3 regions of the Glutamicibacter arilaitensis Re117 genome follow, and region 1 is predicted to be linked to each of the others. Evidence: predicted binding sites of a transcription regulator. Region 1 holds the regulator's gene; each other region holds the start of a gene.

What was found. The regulator LexA, encoded in region 1, represses DNA repair genes until DNA is damaged. The targets are predictions, from matches to a motif close to TCGAACANNTGTTCGA.
Region 2: uvrA (excinuclease ABC subunit UvrA) is a predicted target of LexA. The motif match lies at 2,516-2,531, and genes of this name have one in related genera.
Region 3: AARI_RS09610 (DUF6504 family protein) is a predicted target of LexA. The motif match lies at 2,734-2,749, and genes of this name have one in related genera.

Annotation. Positions count from the first base shown of each region.
Region 1 covers NC_014550.1:1,233,172-1,250,691, reverse strand. The annotation lists gene pheS (phenylalanine--tRNA ligase subunit alpha) at 1-280, opposite strand, end outside; gene AARI_RS06230 (LppM family (lipo)protein) at 423-1,052, opposite strand; gene AARI_RS06225 ((deoxy)nucleoside triphosphate pyrophosphohydrolase) at 1,139-1,579, opposite strand; gene AARI_RS06220 (TrmH family RNA methyltransferase) at 1,605-2,459, opposite strand; gene rplT (50S ribosomal protein L20, sunset domain variant) at 2,595-3,242, opposite strand; gene rpmI (50S ribosomal protein L35) at 3,347-3,541, opposite strand; gene infC (translation initiation factor IF-3) at 3,708-4,358, opposite strand; gene AARI_RS06200 (DUF1844 domain-containing protein) at 4,689-5,054, shown strand; gene AARI_RS06195 (GNAT family N-acetyltransferase) at 5,152-5,703, shown strand; gene AARI_RS06190 (MFS transporter) at 5,700-7,037, opposite strand; gene AARI_RS06185 (SseB family protein) at 7,079-7,960, opposite strand; gene priA (bifunctional 1-(5-phosphoribosyl)-5-((5-phosphoribosylamino)methylideneamino)imidazole-4-carboxamide isomerase/phosphoribosylanthranilate isomerase PriA) at 8,184-8,921, opposite strand; gene AARI_RS19890 (hypothetical protein) at 8,949-9,098, opposite strand; gene hisH (imidazole glycerol phosphate synthase subunit HisH) at 9,101-9,736, opposite strand; gene hisB (imidazoleglycerol-phosphate dehydratase HisB) at 9,737-10,357, opposite strand; gene AARI_RS06165 (histidinol-phosphate transaminase) at 10,380-11,486, opposite strand; gene AARI_RS06160 (LysM peptidoglycan-binding domain-containing protein) at 11,568-11,921, opposite strand; gene lexA (transcriptional repressor LexA) at 12,180-12,899, shown strand; gene AARI_RS06150 (glycoside hydrolase family 76 protein) at 12,956-14,011, opposite strand; gene AARI_RS06145 (ATP-dependent DNA helicase) at 14,150-16,144, opposite strand; gene hflX (GTPase HflX) at 16,137-17,520, opposite strand, start outside.
Region 2 covers NC_014550.1:2,174,861-2,179,391, reverse strand. The annotation lists gene AARI_RS10430 (DEAD/DEAH box helicase) at 1-361, opposite strand, end outside; gene AARI_RS10425 (methyltransferase domain-containing protein) at 439-1,230, shown strand; gene AARI_RS10420 (MBL fold metallo-hydrolase) at 1,305-1,958, opposite strand; gene AARI_RS10415 (GntR family transcriptional regulator) at 2,041-2,418, shown strand; gene uvrA (excinuclease ABC subunit UvrA) at 2,557-4,531, shown strand, end outside.
Region 3 covers NC_014550.1:2,003,756-2,008,286, forward strand. The annotation lists gene AARI_RS09605 (DNA polymerase III subunit alpha) at 1-2,348, opposite strand, end outside; gene AARI_RS09610 (DUF6504 family protein) at 2,386-2,700, opposite strand; gene AARI_RS09615 (S-(hydroxymethyl)mycothiol dehydrogenase) at 3,172-4,257, shown strand; gene AARI_RS09620 (MBL fold metallo-hydrolase) at 4,257-4,531, shown strand, end outside.

The sequences.
Region 1 (17,520 bases):
CGGCCAGGGCCTTGTTGACTCGTCCGCGGGCCGAACCCACGAGCTTGCCGGCCACGGCCTTTTCCGACTTGTCCAGCTTGCCGATCTGGCGGTTAGCCAGGGATAGCGCGGACTTCTCGCCGGTGTGCGACAGGCGGGCTTCTTTCAACTCGTTCAGGTCACCTGCGGCTTCGATGGCGGCCAGGGCGGCATCTACCGCATTGGCAATGCCTGCTTCATCGGTCGGGTGCGGAACGTTGGACTCCCCGTCGGGAGCTTGTCCAGTTGTCTGATCAGACATGGGATCGATCGATCCTTACTCTTATCTTGTACTTACGCGTAGAACACTTTGCTTCCATTCTATGGCTAAGGGCCCGTGATCGTTTCACCGATGACGGGCCCTTAGCGTGAAGCTTCTTACCTTGAAACAGGAATCCTACGAATTAATGCGCTTCCTTGGAAGCTTTCGGTGCGAAGGCACCAACGAAGACGAAGGTCAGCACCAGCAGTGCTCCGCCGAATACGGCGGCATAGAACATGGTGTGGTCGACCTTGCCGGTGGCCTGGTAGGAGGCGGCACCCTGGATCATGTCGAAGGTGACGGTATGGTGCTGCGCGGTGCCCGGGGAGTGCGAGGTGACCGCGCCCGGGAAGGTCACGTGCAGGTTCGCTTCTGTGAACGAAGAATCCACTGCGGCCTTGTCCCCTGGCATCGAGAAGGTGTATTCCTTCCCGTCATCGCTCAGGTTGATTTCGAAGCCGAAGAGGCTGAAAGCATCTGCCAGCTGGACGTAGGTCATCGGGCTGGTGGTTTCGAAGCGCAAGCCGACATTTTCGCCATCGTCGACTTTGCTGTAGCTCCACTGATCCCCCAGCTGCTCTTCCATGGCCGCGACGTCGATCTGGCTGTTGAGGACTTCTTCAAAGGTGACGCCGTTGAGCGTCGACTTGTGCAGGGTCAACTGCATGGCCCCGGCAACCTTGTCCTTGCCCAGGACGTTGACTTCTGCGTTCATGTTGACGCAGCCAGAAAGTGCTAGGACGGCGGCGAAGGCCAGAGCGATAACGCTCATAAATCGCTTCACGAAAAAGTGCTCCTCAAAAATATCGACTACAAGCAAAGTGCCAGAAGATGGCGTGGTAATAAGCTTACGGGTGATTACTGCTGTGACCCGGAACGCGCCTGGGCCAGGCATGCCGCCACGATGGGAGCATCAGCGGGAATCCAGTCAACGACCTCGCCCACCTGGTCATCGAGTTCCAACCATGACAGCTGGTCGTGCCCATCGAGGGTCGCTGGTTCACCGTCGGTGATCTGGGCGAACCACATGCGCATGGCCGCTTTCTCATTCAGCTGCCAGCCTTGTGGATGCGGTCCGGGGATCGGCGCGCCCAAGCGCAGCTGAACACCCAGTTCCTCGCGCAGTTCCCGGCGCACGGCCTCGACTTCGCTCTCCCCCGGTTCCACTTTTCCACCGGGAAATTCCCAGAGCCCGGCAAGGGCTTCTGGTCGATTCCGGCGGGCGGCGAGCAGTTTGGTCGGCTGGGCCAGGTCATCGACGATGGCCACAGCTACAATTTGCTTCAGTTCTGCAGGCATAAAGTTTCAGTTCTATCCGATTCGCTTAGCGCTGGGCACGGGCCGATGCGTACAGGCACACGGTTGATGCGGTGCCCACGTTCAGCGATTCGGCAACACCGTACAGTGGCACAGCGACCCGGTAATCGGCGGCTTGCTTCTCATGCTCGTCCAAGCCCTGGCCTTCATTGCCGAACAGCCACAGGGTGGGTGCTTCGAGTACCGGCTGACCTTCGGGGGCTTCGGTACCGGGCTGGTTGGCACGCAGCACCGCGGCATCCTGCAGGGTGTCCAGGTTGTGGGCGGCGTAGCCGTCGGCTGCCAGCACCTGGCTTCCGGTGGTCTTCGCGGCGGCGATCAGGTGGTCGAATTCGACGTTGTTCAGGACTGGCAGGTGGAACAGCGAGCCGACGGTGGAGCGTACGGCCTTCGGGTTGTAGATATCCACGCTGCCCTTGGTCAAGATGACCGCGTCGGCTCCGGCGGCGTCGGCTGCACGCAGGATCGTGCCGGCGTTGCCCGGGTCTTGGATGCGGCATAGCACGGCGATCAGCTTCGGCTTGGTGTCCAGCACTTCGCTCAGCTGCGGCTGGGACATGGCGACGACCGCGAGGATGCCCTGCGGGGTCTGGGTGTCCGCCATGGCGTGCAGCACTTCGCCGGTGACGATGCGCGGTTGGATCTTGGCATCTTCCAGCAGTGTTTCGAATTCTTCGTGGCTTTCAAGGAATCCACCAACGACGTAGACGTTCTGGACCAGGTTGTCGTCCTCCAGATGCGCTTTGAGTGCTTCGCGTACGGCCTGAGGGCCTTCAACGAGGTACTCGCCGGTGGCTTCACGGCCCTTGCTCTTGGCCAGACGCGCGATGGCCTTGACGCGTTCAGCACGTGGATTGGACATCACTTCTGGAGGAAAACTGCTCATATATCGAGAATACCGGTAGAAACACACAAAGGGCGGGTCCGCGCAGTACGCGCGACCCACCCTTTGGTGTGATCTGTCCTACCTGAGCTTTAGCTCAAAGGGAGAAAAGATTTACTTCATCTGCTGACGGGATTCGCCGCCAGCTGGTTCGAAGCCTGCAGCCTTAGCAGCATCGATGGAGTTGAACCAGAACTCAGCTTCAGTCTGGTCGTACCAGGTCGAGCCTGGAACGTGGTACTTGTTCGAGCCAGCGTTGCCCTTGATAACGAAGCCCTCAGGTGCAGCTTCGCCTTCAACAGCCTTGACTACGCCTTCGCCCTCAACGGACTTTGCAGCAGCCTTTGGAGCCTTAGCAGCCTTTGGTGCAGCAACCTCAGCAGCAGCCTTTGGGGCGTTGACGTCAGCTGGAAGAGCGTCCTTTGCAACCTTTACCAAGGTAGCGAAAGCGTTCGAGTCCGAAACAGCCAGCTCTGCGAGCATACGACGGTCAACCTCGATCTGAGCAGCCTTCAGGCCCTGGATCAGACGGTTGTAGGTCATGCCGTTGGCGCGGGATGCAGCGTTGATGCGCTGGATCCACAGGCGGCGGAAGTCGCCCTTGCGCTTACGGCGGTCGTTGAAGCTGTAAACGAACGAGTGGAGCAGCTGCTCCTTGGCCTTACGGTACAGGCGCGAACGCTGACCGCGGTAGCCCTTTGCGCGTTCCAGAACGACGCGACGCTTCTTATGGGCGTTTACTGCCCGCTTCACACGTGCCACGTGTGTACTCCTTCAAGTCAGTTCCCCAGTGCCCGCGATTGTGCGGGATGGGTGAAATCTATGGGTGGTGGGGTATTGCTTCCCCGTATTGCGAAAGGGGGAGCTTAGAGGCCCAGCATCCGCTTGATGGTCTTAACATCGGCCTTAGCAACGATCTGGTCAGAAGCCAGGCGGCGGGTAACGCGCGAGGACTTGTGCTCCAGGTAGTGGCGACGGTTGGCCTGCTGGCGAGCGAGCTTACCGCTACCGGTCAGCTTGAAGCGCTTCTTGGCGCCACTGTGAGTCTTGAACTTCGGCATAGCTGCCGTTCTCCTTACGTGCTCCATCCGGTAAAGCACCGGGTGGGGATCATCCGAAGCGGGCCCCGATAAAGGTGACCGCTGTTGTTCTCTTGTAGTTGGACCTTCCTAAGAGGAAGATCCTTCACCGTGAACGGTGACGGGCTCGAAAGCCCAACAGGCTTGGCTAGGCGTCGCCTTCAGCTGCCTGACGTGCCTGCTCCAACTTGGCGCGGGCTTCATCATCCATGGAAGCTGCGACATTCTGGCCCTCGGTCTCAGCTGGAGCGTCGGTGCGAATCTTTCGCTTAGCCGAGTTACGGCCACCGGACTTCTGCTGCTGTTCGCGGCGAGCCTCTGCCTTGTTCTTCAGCGGACCAACAACCATGACCATGTTTCGGCCATCGATGCGTGGGCTGGACTCAATGATTCCAACCTCGGCGACGTCTGCTGCAAACTTTTCAAGCAAGCGAATGCCCATCTCTGGACGCTGCTGCTCACGACCACGGAACTGGATCATGGCCTTGACCTTGTCACCGGCGCCCAGGAAGCGCAGTGCGTGGCCGACCTTGGTCTCGTAGTCATGGGTATCAATCTTCAGGCGGAAGCGAACTTCCTTCAAGACCGTGTTGGTCTGGTTCTTACGAGCTTCGCGAGCCTTGACAGCGGCTTCGTACTTGTACTTGCCGAAATCCATCAATTTGCACACTGGAGGCTTGGCGCTGGGTGCCACCTCGACCAAGTCCAGATCGGACTCGAGAGCCAGGCGAAGCGCGTCCTCAATACGGACGATGCCTACCTGCTCACCATTGGGGCCGACGAGACGTACCTCTGGCACGCGAATGCGCTCATTAATGCGTGGATCGCTGATGTGTCACTCCTGAAATTCGTAATCCATGACCGCAAACAAAGAAGGCCTCCGTCTGCGATTGCAGGCGAAGGCCAAAAGGAACGACACAGCTGAGTTCAGGAAAATTCCTGCGTCAAAGCTTGGGGATTGCATTGCTGCGATCCTGCCGAATTACCCGGAAGCCTGGAAACGGCGACAGCGGGTGGGAGTTGGCCTCCACTTGCATGGCTCAATACTAGTACGAATCCCTCGTCCAGGGCTAACTGGAGAACTGTGAGAAGTACCGGCATCGAGTCGGTCTGTGACAAGCTTAGCAGTATGACTAACGAAGACACCAACTCACACCAGCACGCTGTCGATCAGCAGGTGCGCGATATCGCTGAAGTTGCAGCCGTAGAAATCATCACCACGGCCGCTGTCCACCTGATGAGTGCAGCCGCAGTTAAGTGCGGCCTCGCCGAGGGCGAAGATGCCAATGAGCTGAAGGATCTCGATGAGGCCCGCAAGCTGATCACCGCTCTGGCAGGCCTAGTCACCGCCGGTGCGCCTGAGATTGGCTCGCAGCACGCAGCACCGTTGCGTGATGGACTGCGCAGCTTGCAGCTGGCCTTCCGTGAAGCTTCGATCATCCCGGATGCACCAGGCAAGGGTCCGGGCGAAAAGTTCACCGGACCGGTCAACTAAGTAATAATCGCTAAATTTTAAGAGATTAACATCATGGACTCGTTTCGTTCGGGAAACGGGTCCTTTGTTGTTTGGATCACCATGGTAGCTTGCAAGCATGCAACTACTCGAACAACCGGTGATCGATGCCGGTGCCTACCGGCTCCGGCCGTTCCAGCACAGCGATATCCCCACGGTTCGGCAGGCATCGGCGGATAGCTACATCACGCAAATCACTACCGTCCCGGTTCAGGGAACCGAAGCTGAGTACGCGGACTTCATCGAACGACAGCACCGCAGGGTCGCTGAAGGCAGCGGGTACTCATTTGCCATCGCAGAAGCCACCACAGATCGCGCCGTGGGCCAGATCGGCTTCTGGCTGCGCAATGCCAACCACGGGAGAGCCAGCATCGGATACTGGACCGCACCGGAGTACCGCAGGCGCTCGGTTGCCAAGCACACATTGGAAGCTCTGGCCCGCTGGGGCTTGGAACATCCTGGAATCGAGCGGGTTGAGCTCTATGTTGAGCCGTGGAACGAGGGGTCTTGGCGGACCGCTGAGGCTTGCGGCTTCCAATGCGAAGGGCTGATGCGCAGCTGGGAACAGGTAGGCGCCACCCGCAGGGACATGTACATGTACTCGCGGCTGAAGGATACGGCCAGCGCCTAGGCGATAGGTTCCAGTCGCTGGCGCCGCGCACGGCGTACCCGTCGGCGGATCTGCTGGGCAATCAGCGCAACCACCACTACGAAGCTGGCCATGGCACCGATCCCGATAAATGCTGGAGCGGCTCCGAAGGTGTCCACGAAGATGCCGGTGATCGGCGAACCCAATGCGGTACCAGCGGTCATTGCCGAGCCGTACCAGCCCATCGCCTCGCCACGGCGCTTCTCGGCCACCAGATCGGTGAGCCATTCCGAAGCCGCCGACAAGGTTGGCGCGCAGAGGAAACCTGGCAAGGCTGAGAACAATGCCAACGACCAGGTATCCCAAGCGAAGTACATCGGAATGGTCAGAATTGCCATGCTCAGCAGCAGGACCAGTGGTGAAATGACCCGCTTCATCGAACCGTAGATCAAGCCGCCAATCAGCGAAGCACCGCACCAGAACAGGAATACCAGGCCCAGCTGGTGGCTTTCCTGCGAGGCATCCAATTCAGCCACGATGGCTACCTCGGTGCCGGTCAACAGCATGCCGGCTCCCGCCGAAGCGATGAAGACCGCCAGCACCGAAGCACTGACCCAGTTGAAGCGATTCTTGAAAGCACGGCCCCGCTGCTTGATTCTCGCGCGGGCAGACTTCATGCCCGCCGCGATCAGCTCGCCCTCCACTTCATGCACGCCCATGGGCGCTGCTGCGATGAAGCTCGCTTCGGCGCCCAAGCGTTCTTCGTGGACATTGGCCCGAGTGGCAAGCGCCTTGGGGTCATCACTGCGCGTGGGCGGATTGAGGATCATGAGCGCCAGTCCCGCAACCGTGGAGGTCACGCCGATCACGCTCAGGCCGATCACGCTGCTGATCTGCGTGGCCACAATGCCTGCACTGGCCGGTCCAACAATGAAGACCAATTCGGTGGCGGTCGCATCCAAGGCAAAGGCGGTACGGCGTTGCTCGCCGGTAGTCATGATGCCAAGTGCGGTACGCACTACCGAGAAAACCGGCAGAGCGAAAAGGCCGCCGATGAACGCCAGCGGGTAGACCCAGACCAGCGGAACATGCGGCACCGTGCACCACACGAGGGTTTCCACGATGACCGACGGGATCATCGCCCGACGCAGTCCCCAGATATCTACCCGGGCGCCGCGCCACGGAGCACCAATGGCGATGCCCAGCGTCATTACCGCGGTGACCAGGCCAGCTGATACCCACGATTGGTCGAGGTTGTTCACCAGGTGCAGGAGCAGCAGCATGCTCAATGCAGAGTGCGGAAGGCGGGCAATCATGCCGATCAGCAACAACAATGAGATCTGCGGTTGACGCAAAATCTGCCAATAGCTTTTCATGCCCGGAAAGTTCCTTACCTAATCACAAGGAGCCCGCCGGCTTAGTTCGGCGCGCTGTGCAAACTGAGTTCAAGAGAATCCACTGCTTCAGCGAATTCGGTGTTTTGGGACAATCGTCCGTGTAGTGCGCGAGTAGTTTCGCGTGCATCGTCCTGACTCGTGCCAGGAGCGAAAATAAGCTGCAGGTTCAGCTCCGGGCCAGGACCTCCCCCAAGGACGACCTGGCCGTCCTTGCTTCGGGAGCCTACTCCCTTGCCCGGGGCCACCTTGACGGTCCGCAACTGGTTGAAATCCTCAATTGCATTTTGGACCAGGCTAGCGACCTGCTGGCTTTGATAGCTTGGAATCCAGTCCACCTGCTTGGCGAGGGTCCAAAGCCCCGGTCGTCGCAGCACGAATGTGAAATCGCTTCCCGGATCAAGGACTAGCAGCTGGCATTCTTCGCTCACTGCAGACAGCGCGGCGCGTGGGGCATACACTGCTACCGGCCGCGCTTCCTTATGCCAAGCCTGCAAACGTTCCACAGTGGTGAAGATTGGCAGAGCCATACGGCCATCTGGAGCCTTGATCTTCACCAGGGCCATGTCCGCTTCCTTATCGGATGCGAAACCGTGCTCCGTCATGGCTTCTTCACCGAGCTGAGCTACCACTGCGACGAAAACCCTGGCGTTGGCCAGTGATTTATGCACTTCGCTCTCCCCCGCGCTGCCTTCACGCAGGGCGGTGAGTGCGGCGAGGACATTTGCGTCGGCTTTGCCGTCGTCCTTGTCGAAGTTATGCAGTGGGTTGCCTTCGCCGCTGAGATCTCGGCCTTCCCAGTCCTGACCGGCTGAGTCGGTTTGAGAGCCTGCCTGTGCCAGCGCGGCAACGATATGTCCCGGCAGATGGCGTTTAGGTGCAGATGGCGGTTGCTCAGTACTCATAGGATCCATGCTATCTGTGGTTTCAAGGTTGGTGCAGTGAAGTTCTAAAACTGTGTTCATGAGGTTGGACACCCCGCCGCCAGCACTTCAGATTTCCATTCGCTGCTCACGCGTGAGGATATTTGCCTAGGCGGCAGAGCACGGCGATTCTGCTTCGCATAGAGGAAAAGGCGATTCAAAAGCGTGAGCTTCTGAATCGCCTTTTCCAAAGACTGCGTGGAGCCTAGCGGCGCCCAGCAACATCCAATGCTTCTTGCAGCGTGAACTGGCCCGAGTACAGGGCCTTGCCCATGATGGCACCTTCGATGCCTTCTGGAACGAGTTCGCGCAGAACGCGCAGGTCCTCCAGCGAGGAGATGCCTCCCGAAGCAACGATTGGCTTGCTCGTCTTAGTTGCGATCTCCCGCAACAATTCAACGTTCGGTCCTCGCAGGGTGCCATCCTTGGTCACGTCGGTCACGACGTAGCGGGCACAGCCGGCATCTTCAAGGCGTGCCAGCACGTCCCAGAGGTCGCCGCCGTCCTTGGTCCAGCCGTGGCCGGACAAAGTGGTGCCGCGAACGTCCATGCCCACCGCGATCTTGTCGCCGTGGCGTGCAATGGCCTGCTTGGTCCATTCAGGGTTTTCCAGTGCTGCGGTACCAAGGTTGACTCGGGTTGCGCCAAATTCAAGTGCCCGATCCAAAGAAGCATCGTCGCGGATGCCGCCGGAGAGCTCGACCTTGATGTTCAGTTCCTTGGCGATGCGCTGGACAATGTCCACGTTGCTGCCACGGTCAAAGGCCGCGTCCAGGTCAACCAGATGCAGCCATTCTGCTCCGGCGTTCTGCCACGAAAGCGCCGCTTCCAGCGGATCGCCGTATCCGGTTTCCGAACCGGCTTCGCCCTGAACCAGGCGTACTGCCTGGCCGCCAGCGATATCTACAGCAGGCAAAAGCTCGAGAATTGGTTGCTCGCTCATGATGTCCTTTGTGAAGAAGTAATGAATTTAGTAGGTCAAGGTCCAGGCGGCGATGAGGCTCAGGCCTGCAAGCACCCACAACGCGATGATCCATGAGATGTGGGCTTTCTGGCTCTTAAGCGAGATCGCTCCACCTGCGAGGAAGGCACCGACAACGCCCAGAATTAGGGTCCACATCTTTAGAGCGTCCCCAACCAGTTGCGAAGCAGCTGAGCTCCAGCATCGCCGGACTTCTCAGGGTGGAACTGCACCGCCGAAAGCGGGCCGTTCTCAACGGCTGCCACGAACGGCGTGCCATGCGTTGACCAGGTCACCTGTGGTGGGGTCATCGCTGGCTGGGTGACATCGAATGCCCAGTGCAGCACGGCGTAGGAGTGCACGAAGTAGAATCGTTCATCTTCGATGCCAGCAAAGAGCTTGGAGCCTTCGGGCGGGCGTACGGTGTTCCAGCCCATGTGCGGGATGACCTCGGACTGCAGTCGTTCGACTTTGCCTGGCCATTCTCCAATGCCCTCAGTTTTCGCACCGTGCTCCACGCCTTCTTCGAAAAAGACCTGGTGGCCGACGCAAATACCCAGTACCGGCAAGCCGCCAGCGATACGGCGGCCAATCCAGCGCAGCGCACCGGTTTCTGTCAGCTGTTCCATCACCGAGGCGTACGCGCCCACGCCGGGAACGACCAGCCCGTCGGCAGCCACAATCTTCTTTGGATCAGCGGTCAATTCCACTTCGGCACCGGCAGCTTCCAAAGCGCGCACGGCCGAGCGCACGTTGCCTGAACCGTAGTCCAGAACAACTACAGTTTTCTTTTCCACTTACAGGGCACCCTTCGTGGATGGGATCTTGTCGCCCATGCGCTCATCGCGCTCTACTGCTTCGCGCAGGGCGCGGGCAAAGGACTTGAACTGCGCTTCGACGATATGGTGCGGATCGCGACCCGAGAGCACCTCGATGTGCGCGCAGATCTGCGCGTGGAAGGTGATGGCTTCAAAGACGTGACGGGTCATCGAACCAGTGAAGTGACCGCCGATCAGGTGATATTCCTGGCCTGCTGGTTCACCGGAGTGCACCAGGTATGGGCGGCCCGACACGTCGACGACCGAGCGGGACAGTGCTTCATCCAGTGGCGCATAGGAGGTGCCGAAGCGGCGGATGCCGGCCTTATTGCCAAGTGCAACGCGCAATACTTCACCAATGGTGATGGCAGTGTCTTCAACCGTGTGGTGAACATCGATATGGGTATCACCGGTGGCGCGCACGGTGAGGTCGATGAGCGAATGCTTGGATAGCGCAGTCAGCATGTGGTCATAGAACGGCACCGAGGTGCTGATCTCAGAGACACCGGTACCATCGAGGTCCAGTTCAACGAATACGGACGATTCGCTGGTGACGCGTTCCATGCGGGCGCGGCGTGCACCAATCAATTCGGCAGACATGTCTTCCTTCGCTTGTCTTGGATTACTTCTGTGAGCCGAGCAGTTCGGCAAGCCGTTCTAAGAAGGCTGTGGTTTCGGATTCGGTTCCTGCAGTGACGCGCAGGGTTCCCGGGATTCCATTGTCGCGGATGATGATGCCGGCTTCCAACAGCCCTTCCCAAATAGCATGGGGATCTTCAACACCACCAAAGAACACGAAATTGGAATCGGAGACCGAAGGCTTGAGGCCAAGTTCCTTCAGTCGGGTGACAATACGGTCGCGTTGCGACTTGATGTCTTCAACTTGGGCCAGCAACAGCTCAATGTTCTTCAACGCGGCAATGGCGGTCGCTTGGGTAACTGCCGAGAGGTGGTACGGCAACCGCACCAACCGGATCGCGTCAGTAACTTCAGGAGCTGCAGCCAAATAGCCTACGCGTGCGCCGGCCAGCCCGAAGGCTTTGGACATGGTGCGCGAGACGATCAAACGCTGGCGGCCATCGAGCAAGGTCAGTGCGGATTTGGTGCTGGCCAATGAGAACTCTGCGTAGGCTTCGTCGACGATCAGCACGCCGTCATGCTCGCTCAGGGCTTCATACACTTCGGTGATGACGTCCAGGCCAAGCGCCGTGCCGGTGGGGTTGTTGGGCGAGCAGAGGAATACGATATTCGGCTTGTGCTCGCGGACCTGTGCGGCCGCGGATTCAGCGGACAGGGTGAAATCTGCAGCGCGCGTTCCGGCAATGTAAGACGTGTCTGTTCCACTAGCAAGCAGTGGGTACATGGAGTAGGTAGGAGCGAAGCTCATCAGCGAACGGCCAGGACCGCCAAAGGCTTGCAGGATTTGCTGAAGGATTTCGTTGGAGCCGTTAGCAGCCCAGATATTTTCCTTGGTCAGCGAATGCCCCAGGTAATCGGCGAGCAATTCACGCAGTTCGGTGAATTCGCGGTCCGGGTAGCGGTTCAACGTTGCCGCAGCCTTAGCCACTTCTTGGGAAATGGCGTCTACGACTGTTGGTGGCAACGGATGGGTGTTCTCGTTGACGTTCAGCTGAATGGGCACATCAATTTGTGGTGCGCCATAAGGGGATAGCCCGCGGAGATTCTCACGCAAGGGCAGCTGACTCAAAAGTTCACTGCGGTCATTCACGCATCAAGTCTACGTGCGCAGTGTGCCTGCAGGTGAATCCGCTACGAGGGCAGGTAACAAACCTGAGGCAGGTGGTGCAAGCTAGCCGGCGAGGACCGGAATGGACAAGGTCTCGCCGATCTGGATTTCGCTGCTGTTCAACGCGTTCAATTCTGCGATGTGGTCGACTGCGGAGGTTACGTCATAGCCAGTGGCGTATTCCCGTGCCAGACTCCACAGGGTATCTCCTGGAATAACGGTGACGTCCACGGTTTCGATTCCCGCCGGAGTGTTCGCTGCAGCATGCGCGTCGGAAGAAAACATTGCGATGAAGAACGCTGCTGCGACGGTGAGTGCAAAAATAGGCAGTCCAACCAGCACGGCCCATCCGCGGCGGTTGATGCGGATCTTCAGTGGCGTCTGGGTCTGATTTGAGTCAAGTGCGACGGTAGCCATGACTTTGTCTCCTCAAAAAATTCAAGTGATGCGAATGTGTATTCGAAACTATCGATTCGAAAACTTGTTCTAACTTCGTATATCTGTTCTAACAGAGGTTTGCAGGACTTGTCCAGAAGTTTTCGAACAAATCTTTGAAAGAAGCTCGCTTATCTACTAAGATTTCGAAGTAGACGAGCAATGAAAACATCACACCATCTAGCTCCGACAGTTTGGACTTACGAACTTTCGAATATTTGCTAGGGAAGGCAAAATCTCATGTCAGCTTCACAACGCACTCCCCGATCGAATGCACGTTCGCTGACGATACGCCAAAAGAAGATCCTGGAGACGATCCAGCGGTCTATCGGCAAGAACGGCTATCCACCATCGATGCGTGAGATTGGCGACGCAGTTGGCCTCAAGAGCCTTTCGAGCGTGACTCACCAGTTGAGCCAGTTGGAAAAGCTGGGCTACATCCGTCGCGATCCACGCCGTCCGCGCGCCATGGAAATCCTGCTCCCGCTGCAGCTGGCCGAAGATTCAGAGGCTGCTGAAGCTTCGAAACCAGCAGAGCCGGTCATCAACGAAGACGCCAAGATCATTGAGCTGAGCACTTCCGCTGACACGACCATGGTCCCGCTGGTAGGTCGCATTGCCGCTGGTGGCCCAATCCTGGCCGAACAATCCGTCGAAGATGTTTTCTCGTTGCCTCGTCAGCTCGTTGGACATGGCGAATTGTTCATGCTCAAGGTATCCGGCGATTCAATGGTTGACGCTGCGATTTGCGATGGCGACTGGGTAGTTGTCCGTCGCCAGCAGACGGCAGACAACGGGGATATCGTCGCAGCACTGCTCGACGAAGAAGCCACGGTCAAGACGTTCCGCCAGCGCGATGGGCATACGTGGTTGCTTCCGCAGAACTCGCGCTACGAACCAATTTTGGGCGATGCAGCAACCATTATGGGACGTGTCGTCTCCGTGATGCGCTCACTCTAATAGTTGCCCCTCGATTGCGCTGGTGCTTGGCACCAGCGCAATCTTCGTTTGATGCGCTAGCGCCCAGTGCTTGATTCGAGGCCGGCCGCGGCGCAGAAGATCATCCAACGCTGCACTGCTGCTGAAAGCCGGCGTGGCTCTTGGTCTTTTAGATGATGCGAGGTCGCCATGACCAGCGTCTTGGCGGTGTCGCGGCTAGAGGCCTCCAACCGCTCATCGGTGGCGGCAAGAGCCAGGTAGCGGCAGAGGATCCCCGCAAACAGATTGCCATCTCCTCCATGGTTGAATGCCAGCACCCCTGATTCTGAGGCCAGGGACTGCGCGGTCGCTTTGATCAGCACCTGGGCATGAGCCAGGTCCGCAGGTTCGCCGAGCTCAAGCAATGCACCAAGGACGGTTCCCTGGTTATAACTGTAGACCGCTGGTTCCAGCCGGTGTCCGCGTTCATTTATCCGCAGTCCGTCCAAGTACAGCCCGTGTTCAGAGCTGAACAGCTTAGCTTCCAGCCATTGCAGAAGCTCACGCGAGATATCCTTCTGTCCTGTACGGGCGAAGAACAATGCCGCTGGCGCGTTAGCGGGCGTGTTTTTGAAGTCCCGCTTCCTGGACCAGTACAGGCCACCGTCCAGTACATCATCCTTGCCTTGATGAAGCTGCTTGCCCAGCACTCGCACTGCCAGCTGTGCATGCTTGTTCTTCTTACCGGACGCCTCATGGGTGAACCGAACCAAGCGTTCGCTGGCCAGGGCCAGCCATGCCATATCGTGGAAAAAATAGTTGGGCAGGACCCCGAAGTTCCGCAGGTGGATGCCACGCAATAAGGCGTTGGCCAGGGCTAGTGCTTCGCCAGCCAGCTTGTCGTTGCCTTCATTCAGGTACGCGTAGCCATCATCGATGATGGCATCCAGGTAATGAGCCTGCCACCAGTAGTTCCATTCACTGAAGGGATGCGAGAGCCCGTTGAGGTCGCTGAGCATGCTTCCATCGAGCAATCGTTGCGCTGTGCTGTAGCTGCGTCCAATCCACGTTCCAGGCAACCCCATGAGGCGATGCCCAAAGCGAGCGTGGGTATCGATCGCGGTTTGATGTGCCAATACCTGCATGGAATCCATGGCGCCTTTCCGACTCAAGAATTATCGCTTCTAATGCCGACATTAGCGCATCAGGAAACCTTCAAGCCGCTGGCGGTTAAATGACTTGAGCTGCCCCTTATCCAAGGGCAGCTCAGAATCATATGTTGGCAATGGCTGTTATTCGCCCGGGTTCAGACGCTTGAGAACACCGGAGATGACCTTCTTATCAACCGTTGGCCACATCGGCGGCAAGGTAGCTTTCAAGAAGCTTCCGTACCGTGCCGTGGCCATCCGCGAATCAAGGATCGCTACAACGCCCTTGTCCCCAACCGAGCGGATCAAGCGCCCAGCACCCTGGGCCAGGCGGATCGCCGCGTGCGTCGCGGCAACCTGCATGAACCCATTGCCACCGTGTTTGGCTACGTCCTCAGAACGGGCCTTGGAGATGGGATCATCGGGGCGCGGGAAAGGGATCTTGTCGATGATCACCAGGCGGCACGAATCACCGGGCACGTCCACGCCCTGCCACAGGGTCATGGTTCCAAAGAGGCAGGTGTCCCGTTCGCTGCTGAATTGCTCGACCAGTGATTTCATGCTGGCTTCGCCCTGGCACAAGATTTCGACGTCCAGGCGCTCGCGCAAGATGCTGGCTGCTTCTTCTGCAGAACGCTTGGAAGTGAACAACGCCAAGGCGCCGCCACCCGAGGACTTGATCAGGTCTTCAATCTCATCCAAGGTCTCGGCCGCTAGCTGACGGCCGGGCTTCGGCAGGTGCTTGGCGACATAGAGGATGCCCTGCTTCGGGTAATCGAAGGGACTGCCCACGTCCACGCCGGTCCAAGAGGGTGCGCCAGCACCCATCAAGCCCAGGGAACCTGCGACTGAATCAAACTGCGATCCGATGGCCAACGTGGCGCTGGTCAAGATGACCGTGCGTCCGTCGAACAGGCCTTCGCGCAACTTGCCGGCTACCGACAGTGGCGCCACGTTCAAGGTGGCCGGCTGAGTTTCATCAGCCTCGACGTAGCCTCGGCCTTCGACGAATTCGCGTGGACGGGTGGTGTAGAGGACCTCGCGCCGCTCTTCGCATTCGAGCATGCGAATCGCATCATCCATAACGGCTTGCAGCTGGGAGCGTGCGGTCTGCCGACCGCCATCGGCCGGCGCATTGGCTTCCGGCTTGGACAATGCCAGCGCCAAGCGGGCCTGCTCCACAATGTCGTTCAGGGCAATGCCCATATCTTCGCGCAGGCCCTGTTCCAGCAAGCCTGTGGGCACGCCGGTCAGCGCTTTCTCCAAACGGTTGGCGGCCTTGACCATTTCATCGACGTTGACACCGCAATGGCGTTTGGCTCCACCAGCAGCGGTCAGCACCATGCGCGAAGAAAGCGCACCAGAAACCGAACTGGTGACACGATCTTGCAGTTCGTGGGCCTCATCGATGATCGCGACTTCAAAGTCCGGCAGGACCGAAAGCCCTTCAAAGGCCGAAACCGCCAGCAGCGCATGGTTGGTGATCACCACATCGGATTCGGCCGCGCGAGCGCGCGCCATTTCCGAGAAGCACTCGTCGGCCATCGGGCACTTCTGCGAGCCGAGGCATTCCATGGCCGAGACCGAGACCTGTTTCCAAGCCTTGTCGCTGACGCCGGGCACCAGCTCATCGCGGTCACCGGTTTCGGTCTCTTCAGCCCATTCGCGAAGTTTCATCACTTCGCTGGCCAGTGGAGAGTAGGTGGTGCCAGCAGGTACTGCTGGCTCATCCATGGAGAACAAGGTGCCCTCATCATCCGGGTACCCGCCACCGAGCTTGTACTGGCACAGGTAATTGGAGCGGCCCTTGAGCAGGGCCACGTCCATTGGGCGCGAGAGCTTGCCCTTGAGCGATTCAAGCAATCGCGGTACGTCACGGCCAACAATCTGCGATTGCAGCGCCAACGTCGCGGTGGAGACAATCACTGGCTTGGCGCTGGTCTGCGCATGAGCCAGGGCCGGAATCAGGTAGCCCATCGACTTACCTGTTCCGGTACCGGCCTGCACCAGCAGATGCTTCTCGTCTTCCAACGCGCTGACAACGTGCTTGACCATTTCCTGCTGGCCGGTGCGCATGGCACCGCCCATGGAAGTGACCGCGGCCTCCAGAAGTCCCAGGGCCTGCTCTTGCTTATCCATGAAGGTTGAAAGTCTCCAACTCTGCAGCAAAGGAATCTCGCACCTTGACGATCAGTCGGGTGCCGTTCTCCAGATGTTCGCTTTCCAAGATCTCAGATTCACTCTGATGCAGCTTGGCGATCAAATCCCCACGGTTATAGGGAATGAGCACCTCAAGCTGGATGCCTGGTCGTGGAATCGAGGAGCTGATCTTTTCCAGCAGCTCTTCGATGCCTTCACCGGTGTGCGCAGAAACGACGGCGGTGTTCGACTCCCGGTTGCGGATGCGTTCGATGACAAACGGATCAGCCACGTCAGCCTTGTTCACCACGATGATCTCGGGGATGTTCAACGCGTCGACTTCGCCCAGCACAGTGCGTACTGCTTGAATCTGCCCTTCAGGGTCCGGGTGGGACCCGTCTACAACGTGCAAGATCAAATCCGAATCGGCGATTTCCTCCAGGGTGGAGCGGAAGGCTTCCACCAACTGAGTCGGCAAGTTAGAGACGAATCCAACGGTGTCGGCCAGGGTGTAGGTCAATCCGTCCTCGGTCGCGGACTGGCGAACGGTTGGATCAAGAGTGGCGAACAGCGCGTTCTCCACCAGCACCCCGGCGTTGGTCAGCCGGTTCAGCAGCGAGGACTTGCCGGCGTTGGTGTAGCCGGCAATGGCTACCGCTGGAACCGCATTGCGCTTTCGATTGGCGCGCTTGGCTTCGCGTGCAGGCTTCATGGCCTTGATCTCGCGGCGCAGCTTGGCCATGCGATCGCGAATGCGACGGCGGTCCATTTCAATCTTGGTTTCACCCGGTCCGCGCGAACCGATGCCGCCACCGGCGGCACCCACTCGGCCACCGGCCTGGCGGGACATCGATTCACCCCAGCCACGCAGGCGTGGCAGCAGGTATTCGAGCTGAGCCAGTTCAACCTGGGCCTTGCCTTCACGCGACTGGGCGTGCTGGGCAAAGATGTCCAGGATCAGGCTGGTGCGGTCGATGACTTTGACCTTGACGATATCTTCCAAGGCACGGCGCTGCGAAGGAGCCAATTCTGCATCGACAACCACGGTATCGGCACCGGATGAGGCGACGATTGCGCGCAGCTCTTCGGCCTTGCCCGAGCCCAGGAAGGTCGATGGGTCTGGCTTGCTGCGACGCTGAACCAGTCCGTCTAGAACTTCGGAGCCAGCGGTCTCTGCCAAAGCGGCGAGCTCACGCAAGGAGTTCTCGGCGTCGGTGACAGTTCCTTCGCTCCAAATCCCGGCCAGCACGACGCGCTCAAGGCGAAGCTGGCGGTATTCGACTTCGGTGACGTCTTCCAACTCGGTGGACAGGCCTGCGACGCGGCGTAGGGCGCGGCGATCATCCAGGTCTTCCTGGTCCCCGTCAAAGTGCGAC
Region 2 (4,531 bases), 940 kb from region 1:
TGATCGGTGCATCGGCGTTCACCGAGGAGTCGCCGGTGACCATGCCGACGTTCTCCGCGCCGAAGATCTTGCACAAGTCGAAGAACTTCTCGGAGACCAGCGCCTTGATGGGCGCGGTGTAGAAGCTGATCTGGTCGCGGGCCATGGCATAGAAGTGCGCGGCAATGGCGACCATCGACTTGCCCGAACCGGTAGGGGTGGCCAAGATGACGTTGTTTCCGCCGGCCAGCGCCATCGACGCCTCGTCCTGTGCGGGGTAGAGGTTGATGCCGCGGGTGGTGACCCACTGGCCGAAAGCCTCATAGATTTCGTCGTCGGATACGTTCTTGCTGTCTGCTGGCAGATAATCGGTGAGCAACATGATGTTCCTAGCCTATCGGTTGAGAACTATGACTGGGAGCTGGTTGTTGCCTGCGCCGCGGGTTTAGGCTCGGGAATATGAAATGGGATCCGAGTAAATACACTGAATTCTCCGATTACCGCGGCAGGCCCTACACGGATTTGCTGGGGCAGCTAGGGCAGATCGATGCGTCGAAGATCATTGATCTGGGCTGCGGGCCGGGAAACATGACCCGCTTGCTGGCACAACGCTGGCCTGATGCGCAGGTGGAAGGCCTGGATTCCTCGGCCGAGATGATTGCCAAGGCGCAATCCAGCGTTCAGGAGCCGAATCTGAACTTTGCGCTCGCCGATGCGACCACGTGGCATCCGGATGCCGACACCGACTTGCTCTTCTCCAATGCGATGCTGCAGTGGGTGCCCGGGCACCGGCAGTTGCTCGCCGGTTGGCTCAAGGAACTGAAGGTCGGTGCGAATCTGGCGATCCAGATCCCGGGGAACTTCGGTTCGCCCTCGCACGCGGTGATGCGCCAAGTAGCGGACAGTCCCAAGTGGGCCGATCAGCTGTCTGGAGTGCTGCGCCATGTCGATGTGGTGGGGGAGCCCGATGAATACCAGCGGATCTTCCTGGAGGCCGGGGTGCAGGCCAACGTGTGGGAGTCGACCTACCAGCAGCTGCTCGTGGGTGAAGACCCGATCCTGAACTGGGTGCGCGGCACCGCCTTGCTGCCGATCCGCGCTGCACTCAGCGCCCCGGACTATGCGCAGTTCGAGAACGACTACCGTGTGGCGGTGGCAGAACACTACCCATCCTTCACCGCACAGGATGGCACCGTACTGACGAACTTCCCCTTCCGCCGGATCTTCATGATCGGCCACAAGCTCGGCTGATCAATGAACCGCATACAGCACTGCCCCTGGCCGAGGATTACTCCCAGCCAGGGGCAGTGCCGTGGCAGATGGTCCTACCAGCCGCGTTCGCGCCATTCGCCAAGGTGCGGACGCTCGGTGCCGACCGTGGTGGAATCGCCATGGCCCGGGAGGACCTTGGCCCCATCGGAGAACTGTTCGAAGATGCGTTCGGTGACATCATCCAGCAGCGAAGTGAAGCGCTCAGGATCCTTCCATGTGTTGCCAACGCCTCCGGGGAAGAGGCTGTCGCCGCTGAAGATGACTTCCTGGCCGGAGGAATCAGTCAGCGCGTAGGCCATGGAACCCGGGGTGTGCCCGCGCAGGTGGATCGCGGTGATCACGACATCCCCGAGCTGCAGCTGATCGCCATGGGCCAGCGGAGTGCTGATCCGCACCGAGCATTCCTCGGCGATGCCCTCGACATCATCCGTACCGGCATAAGTGGGAACCGGGTACTTGGCCACAGCCTGGGCCAGGGCACGCACATGGTCCCAATGCTGGTGCGTGGTGGCGATGCCGATGAGGCGGGGATTGACCGCATCGCCCAGCGCTGAGCCGATGAGCTGCTCAATGGCCGGCATGTCATCGGCGGCATCGATCAGCAACTGCTCTCCGGACTTCCGATTGGTCACCAAATACACGTTGTTGGCCATGTCGGAGACCGAAACCCGGCGGATGGCCACATCATCTAGTAATAGTTCGTTCATGCACCCAGCGTACGACGAAGCACCCTGCTGACGCGATAGGCTCGGTTCAGGACCGAATGCAATCTACCGATTGGACAGCAGGATGACTGAACTGGCATTCATCAAGATCGAACCGACTTCGGGCATCGCCCCCTACCAGCAGGTCCGCGAGCAGATCCTCGCGGCGATCGCCAAGGGCAAGCTGGCTCCTGGAACCAAGCTGCCCTCGGTCCGTGCGCTCGCCGGTAACCTCAACCTCGCAGTCAACACCGTGGCCAAGGTCTATAAGGAACTTGAGCTGCAAGGTGCGGTCGTGACCCGCGGACGGCATGGCACCATCGTGCAGGCGGCCGAGAACCGTGCCGAGCAGGAAGTCAGCGATGCCGCTGCGGATCTGGCCCGCATTGCCCAGACCTGGTCGGTAGATGAAGCCACCGCGGTCAAGTACCTGCGCGCGGCTTTCAGCTCGCTGCCGCGCTAGGGATCCCGCCGGATGGAACGGCGGTACACACGCTAAGAAAGGCCTTCGCGCATGCGGCGGGCAGCCGAAAGGAAAATTATCTGTGAGTTGCATCCATTCGCACACGTATTCGAAGTAGTTTTCGATTAGTATGGCTTCGTGGCTATTTCATCAGAGAGCAAAACAACTGATCTGACTCGCTTGGTCGTCAAAGGTGCCCGCGAGCACAACCTGAAGAACGTGGACATTGATCTTCCACGTGACGCAATGATCGTTTTTACCGGCCTGTCCGGTTCGGGCAAGTCTTCGCTTGCCTTCGACACGATCTTCGCCGAAGGCCAGCGCCGCTACGTCGAGTCGCTCTCTGCCTACGCCCGCATGTTCCTAGGCCAGGTGGACAAGCCCGACGTGGACTTCATCGAAGGCCTCTCGCCTGCGGTGTCCATCGACCAGAAGTCGACCAGCCGCAACCCGCGTTCGACCGTCGGCACGATCACCGAAGTGTACGACTACATGCGCCTGCTGTGGGCACGCGTGGGTCGTCCGCATTGCCCCATCTGCCACGAGCCGATCTCCAAGCAGACTCCCCAGCAGATCGTCGATCAGCTCATGGAGCTGCCCGAAAAGACCCGCTTCCAGATCCTTGCCCCGGTGGTGCGTTCACGCAAGGGCGAGTTCGTGGACCTGTTCGCAGAGCTCTCCTCCAAGGGCTTCGCCCGCGCCCGCGTCGATGGCGCTACCATCCAGCTGAACGATCCGCCGAAGCTGGCCAAGCAGGTCAAGCACACCATCGAGGTGGTCGTGGACCGTTTGGCGATCAAGGAGGATGCCCGCCAGCGCCTGACCGACTCCATCGAAACCGCACTGGGCATCGCAGAAGGCCGCGTGCTGGCGGACTTCGTGGACCTGGACGAGGATGACCCGAAGCGGGTGCGCGCATTCTCCGAGAACCTGGCCTGCCCCAATGAGCACCCGCTGGCCATCGACGAGATCGAACCACGCACCTTCTCCTTCAACAACCCCTTCGGCGCCTGCTCCGCCTGCTCCGGCATCGGCACCAAGCTGGAAGTCGACGAGCACCTGATCGTCCCGGACCCCGAGGTCACCCTGGCCGAGGGCGCGATCGCCCCATGGTCGCTGGGCAAGGCCACCACCGAATACTGGAACCGCCTGATCGAAGGCCTGGGCAACGACCTGGGGTTCACCATGGACACCCGCTGGCAGGATCTGCCAGCGCCGGCGCGTGAAGCCATTCTGAACGGCAAGGACCACAAGGTCGTCGTGCAGTACAAGAACCGCTTCGGCCGCGAACGCAGGTACTCCACCGGCTTCGAAGGCGTCATTTCCTACGTGCACCGCAAGCACGAAGAGACCGAATCGGACCATGCCCGCGACCGCTACGAGCAGTACATGCGCCAGATCCCATGCCCCACCTGCGGTGGCGCCCGACTGAACCCTGCATCGCTGTCGGTGCTCGTCGGCGGACGCTCCATCGCGGAAGTCTCGGCCATGGATTTGCGCAGTGCCGCGCAGTTCCTTTCCAGCATCCAGCTCACCGAGCGCGAAGCGAAGATCGCCGCGCAGGTGCTCAAGGAAATCGACGCGCGCATGAAGTTCCTGCTCGACGTGGGCCTGGAATACCTGACCCTGGAACGCGCTGCCGGCACCCTCTCCGGCGGCGAAGCGCAGCGCATCCGCCTGGCCACCCAGATCGGTTCCGGCCTGGTCGGCGTGCTCTACGTGCTCGACGAGCCATCCATCGGCCTGCACCAGCGCGATAACCGCCGGCTGATCGACACCCTGCTGCACCTGCGATCGCTGGGCAACACGCTGATCGTGGTGGAGCACGACGAAGACACCATTGCCGAAGCCGACTGGATCGTGGACATCGGCCCGGGCGCCGGCGAACACGGCGGCGAAGTAGTGCACTCCGGCTCGCTGGAAGGATTGAAAGCGAACACCAAGTCGCTGACCGGCGACTACCTCTCGGGGCGCAAGCAGATCGACATTCCGGACAAGCGCCGCAAGGTCGACAAGGACCGCAAGCTCAAGGTGGTCGGCGCGAACGAGAACAACCTGCAGAACATCTCCGTGGACTTCCCGCTGGGCGTACTGACCGCGGTGACCGGCGTGT
Region 3 (4,531 bases), 760 kb from region 1:
ACAGCAAAGGCCGCCCCGTGGGCCTTGCAGAAGCCGAAGGAGCCGAAGCCGGAGAGCACCTCCCATACCTTGTCGATGGTTTCCTGGGCATAGCCGCGCTTGGCCGCTTCGGTGCGCACATAGCGTTCCACTGCGGGTTCCTTCTCGGGGTCCCCCAGCAGACGCCGGTAGACATCAGCCATGCCCAGCCCGCAACCGGTGAGCACATGCAAGATGCGCAGCACCTGCTCGTGGAAGACGGTCACCCCGTGGGTTTCGGCGAGCGCGGGAATCAAATCCGGGTGCAGGTATTGGGCGGGAGCGAATCCGTGGCGGTGCTCCAGGTAGGGCTTGACCATATTCGATTGCATGGGACCTGGGCGGAACAGGGAGATGTCGATGATCAGGTCGTTGAATTCGCGCGGGGCGAGCTTGCCGACCAGTTCGCGCTGCCCTGGGGATTCGATCTGGAAGCAGCCCAGCGTATGGGTGGAGCGGATCAATTCGAAAGTCGGTTCGTCATCCAGCGGCACCCGGGCCAGGTCGATCACCCCGGTGGCGGAAATGTAGCTGTCATCGACATGCCCTCCGGCGCGGGCCGCTGACCGCTTGTCCGGGTGCATCCGGGCGATCTCCTCCAGCGTGTAGGCGATGGCCGATTGCATGCGTACCCCCAGCACATCCAGCTTGATCAGCCCCATGAGGTCCATGTCGTGCTTGTCGAACTGGCTCATCTGCAGCCCAATGCCCGAGGGCTGGACAGGGGTGCGGTCCAGCAGGGACGCATCGGAGAGGATCACCCCGCAAGGGTGCATGGAGATATGCCGGGGCAGCCGGTCCAGGCGTTCGGTGGCGTCAATGAGGATATCGAGCTGGGTGTCGTCGGTAATGCGCTCAGCCAAGGCGGCCAGTTCGGGTTTCTCGCTCAGTGCTTCACGGAAGGAGGAGGCGGAGAAACGCCAGAGCTGCTTAGCGATCTCATCCACCTGTTCTTGCTCCACCCCGAGAGCCGCTCCGGCATCGCGCACTGCTCCGCGGGCACGGTAGGCGTTCTGCATGCTCATCAGGCTTACCCGTTCTTCACCGAAGCTGGAGAAGATCTCGCGGTAGATCTCGTGGCGGCGTGCGGATTCCACGTCAATGTCGATATCCGGCAAGGTGGTACGGGTATCGGAGAGGAAGCGTTCGAACACCAGGTCGTGGGCCAGCGGATTCACTTGGCTGATGCCCAGCAGGTAGTTCACCAGCGAGGAGGCGCCGGAGCCGCGGGCGGCTACGCGGATCCCCATGCCGGTGATCAGCTTGACGGTTTCGGCGACAGTCAGGAAGTAGCCGGCGAAATCCAGCCGGTCGATCACCCCGAGCTCCAGGGCAAGGCGTTTTTCAACCACACTGCGCTTCTCAGCGCCCAATAGCCCAGGCACTGCCCCATGGACACGCTCGGTGAGTTCCTGCATGGCTGGGCGGCGCAGGCCAATGACCTTAGCTTCGGGAATCACCGGTTTCTTCCATCCAAGATCAGCCACCGGGTCTACTGCGGCCCATTCGGCGAGTGCTTCGGTTTCGCGCAAGAGCTGGTGCGCCCAGCTTTTTTCGGTGGCCTGCCCGATTTCCTTGGCCAGCTGGCGCATCTGCTGCGGGGTTTTCAGCCATCCTTGGCCGTTGGGCTGGCAGGAGTCCAGGTTCTTCAGGCTGTGCAGGGCGCGTGCGGAGTCCAGGATGTCTGCGGTGACCGCTCCGTCGGGGTCTACGTAGCGCACGGCATTGGTGAGCACGGCCTTGATCCCCCGCTCGTGGGCGTAGCGCAGCAAGCGGGCTGCTTCACCGAGGCTGTAGCGCGATCCTGGGCTGGAGAGATATGTGGCGATTTCCACGCGCAGCATTTTTCCCAGCCGTTTCTTCCAGCCAGCGAGCAAGGCGCGGGCTTGGGTGTAGCTGCCCTTGAGGATTGCGCGGGCCACGTCTGATTCGCCGCCTAGCAGGAGCACCAGGTTTCCGGCAGCAGCCAAGTGCGCCAGTTGCTCGATCCTCAGCCCCGGAACGCCATGCGCAGTACTGTGCGCGAGGGTGATAGCTCGGCATAGCGCCGCATATCCGGCACCGTTGCAGCGTCCACGGGCCAGCAGGATAATCCGCCCATGGGTGTCGCCGTGGGTATCGAGCACCGCAAGGTTCACTCCGAGAATCGGGTCCAGTCCTTCTGCCATGCACGCCGCCACATGCTTGACCGTTCCATAGAGTCCATCGCGGTCGGTGAGCGCGAGCATCTGCGCGCCCTGCGCCTTGGCCGCCTGGGCCAGCTGCTTCGGGTGCGAGACCCCGTAGTGGGCACTGTAGGAAGAACTGACGTTCAGGTGGGTGAAGCTCATGGAGGTCCTTCGAAGATATGTTCGCCTTCCCGCGTTCTCAGGCGCTGCGGGCCAGGGTTTGGTGCACTCGCACCAGTCGCCACCGTTGGGTTTGCGCATCGAAGCTCACATCAACACTGTGCACCTCTTGGGATCCGCGCACCGCAACCAGCTGCAGGCGCCACATCTCATAGTCGGCAATTCCAGCACCAATGCCGCGCGGGATCCGCAGGTTCTCGTCCCACCATTTGCGGCGTTCGAACCAACGCTGAGGTTCGGCAACCAGACGGTAGTCCCGCCCCCGCCATTTCACGCGCAACGGCATTCCATCCGTTGCGCGAGCAACCTCGATCGACTCGGTGAATATCCCCACGAGCGCACTCCTTACTAGGTGAATCCATTATATTCGAACATGCGTTCGAACGATAGCTACACTAGTCAGTTGCACCGACAGTTAGATGCGCGCTCGATACTCGCAAGGAAACTCCGACCGAGGGAGGGAAGCTGAATCTGACCTGCCGAGGCTCGCAGCTGCGCAAGGCTCAGTGCGTAAACCCGGCGGAACGTTGCACTCCAAGACGTTGGCATGGGCACGCTATGAAGAACGTTGGCTCAAGGCAAACTCCGTGCGGGCGATCAGCTCCGCGGCCGGTGCTACTCTCTTGCTTGCCGGAACCTGATGCCGCATTCGTCACTTTCTTGACCACCGAAACCCTTGGTCAGCCTGAGCAAATTGGCTCTGCGCGAAACTTCCTACGTCATGGGTCGCCCAATACTCGATTAGCGCGCGGCACACCGATAGCATCGAGACAGTAACAGCCAATACTTTCAGGAGCTTATTTCCATGTCCCATAAGGTCAAAGCCGTCATTTCGCGCGCTAAGGACGCACCTGTAGAGGTCGTCGACATCATCGTCCCGAATCCAGGACCCGGAGAAGTCGTCGTTGACGTGCTGACCACCGGTGTCTGCCACACCGACCTGCACTACAAGCTCGGCGGCATCGGCGATGAATTCCCGTACCTGCTGGGCCACGAGTCCACCGCAGTAGTCAGCGAGATTGGCGAGAACGTCACCAACGTCAAGGTGGGCGACCGCGTCATCCTGAACTGGCGCGCAGTGTGCGGCCAGTGCCGCGCGTGCGCCAAGGGCGAGCCGAAGTACTGCTTCAACACCTTCAACGCCACCCAGAAGATGACCCTGGAAGATGGCACCGAGCTCTCACCTGCACTGGGCATCGGGTCCTTCGCCGAGAAGACCCTGGTCCACGCAGGCCAGTGCACCATCGTTGACGAAGATGCCGATCCAGCTGCCGTAGGCCTGCTCGGTTGCGGCATCATGGCCGGCATCGGTGCCGCCATCAACACCGGCGAGATCAAGCGCGGCGAGTCCGTAGCCGTGATCGGTTGCGGTGGCGTGGGCGCTGCGGCAATTGCCGGCGCACAGCTGGCCGGGGCGACCACCATCATCGCGGTGGATGTGAACTCGGACAAGCTGGAAGGCGCCAAGAAGTTCGGCGCCACCCACACCGTGAATTCCTCCAAGGTCGATGCAGTTGAAGCCATTCAGGAACTGACCGGCGGCTTCGGTGCCGACGTCGTGATCGACGCAGTGGGCCGCCCGGAAACCTACAAGCAGGCCTTCTACGCCCGCGACCTTGCCGGCCGCGTCGTGCTGGTGGGCGTGCCTACCCCGGAAATGAAGATCGAGCTGCCACTGCTCGATGTCTTCGGCCGCGGCGGTTCGCTGAAGAGCTCCTGGTACGGCGACTGCCTGCCGAGCCACGACTTCCCGATGCTCGTCGAGCAGTACAAGCTGGGCCGCCTGGATCTGGATTCCTTCGTCACCGAGCGCATCAAGATCGATGAAATCGAAGAAGCGTTCAAGAAGATGCACGAAGGCACCGTGCTGCGTTCGGTGGTGGAGCTCTAATGAGCGCCCGCATTGAAAACGTCGTCACCTCCGGCACCTTCTCGCTGGATGGCGGCACGTGGGATGTCGATAACAATGTCTGGATCATCGGCGATGATTCCGAGGTCATGGTGATCGACCCGGCCCACGATGTTGCCAAGATCCGCGAGGCTGTCGGTGAACGCGAAGTGATGGCCGTGCTGCTCACCCATGGACACGATGACCACATTCGTGCCGCCGGAGAATTCGCAGATGCCGTAGACGCTCCGCTGTTCTTGAACCCGGAAGACCGCAT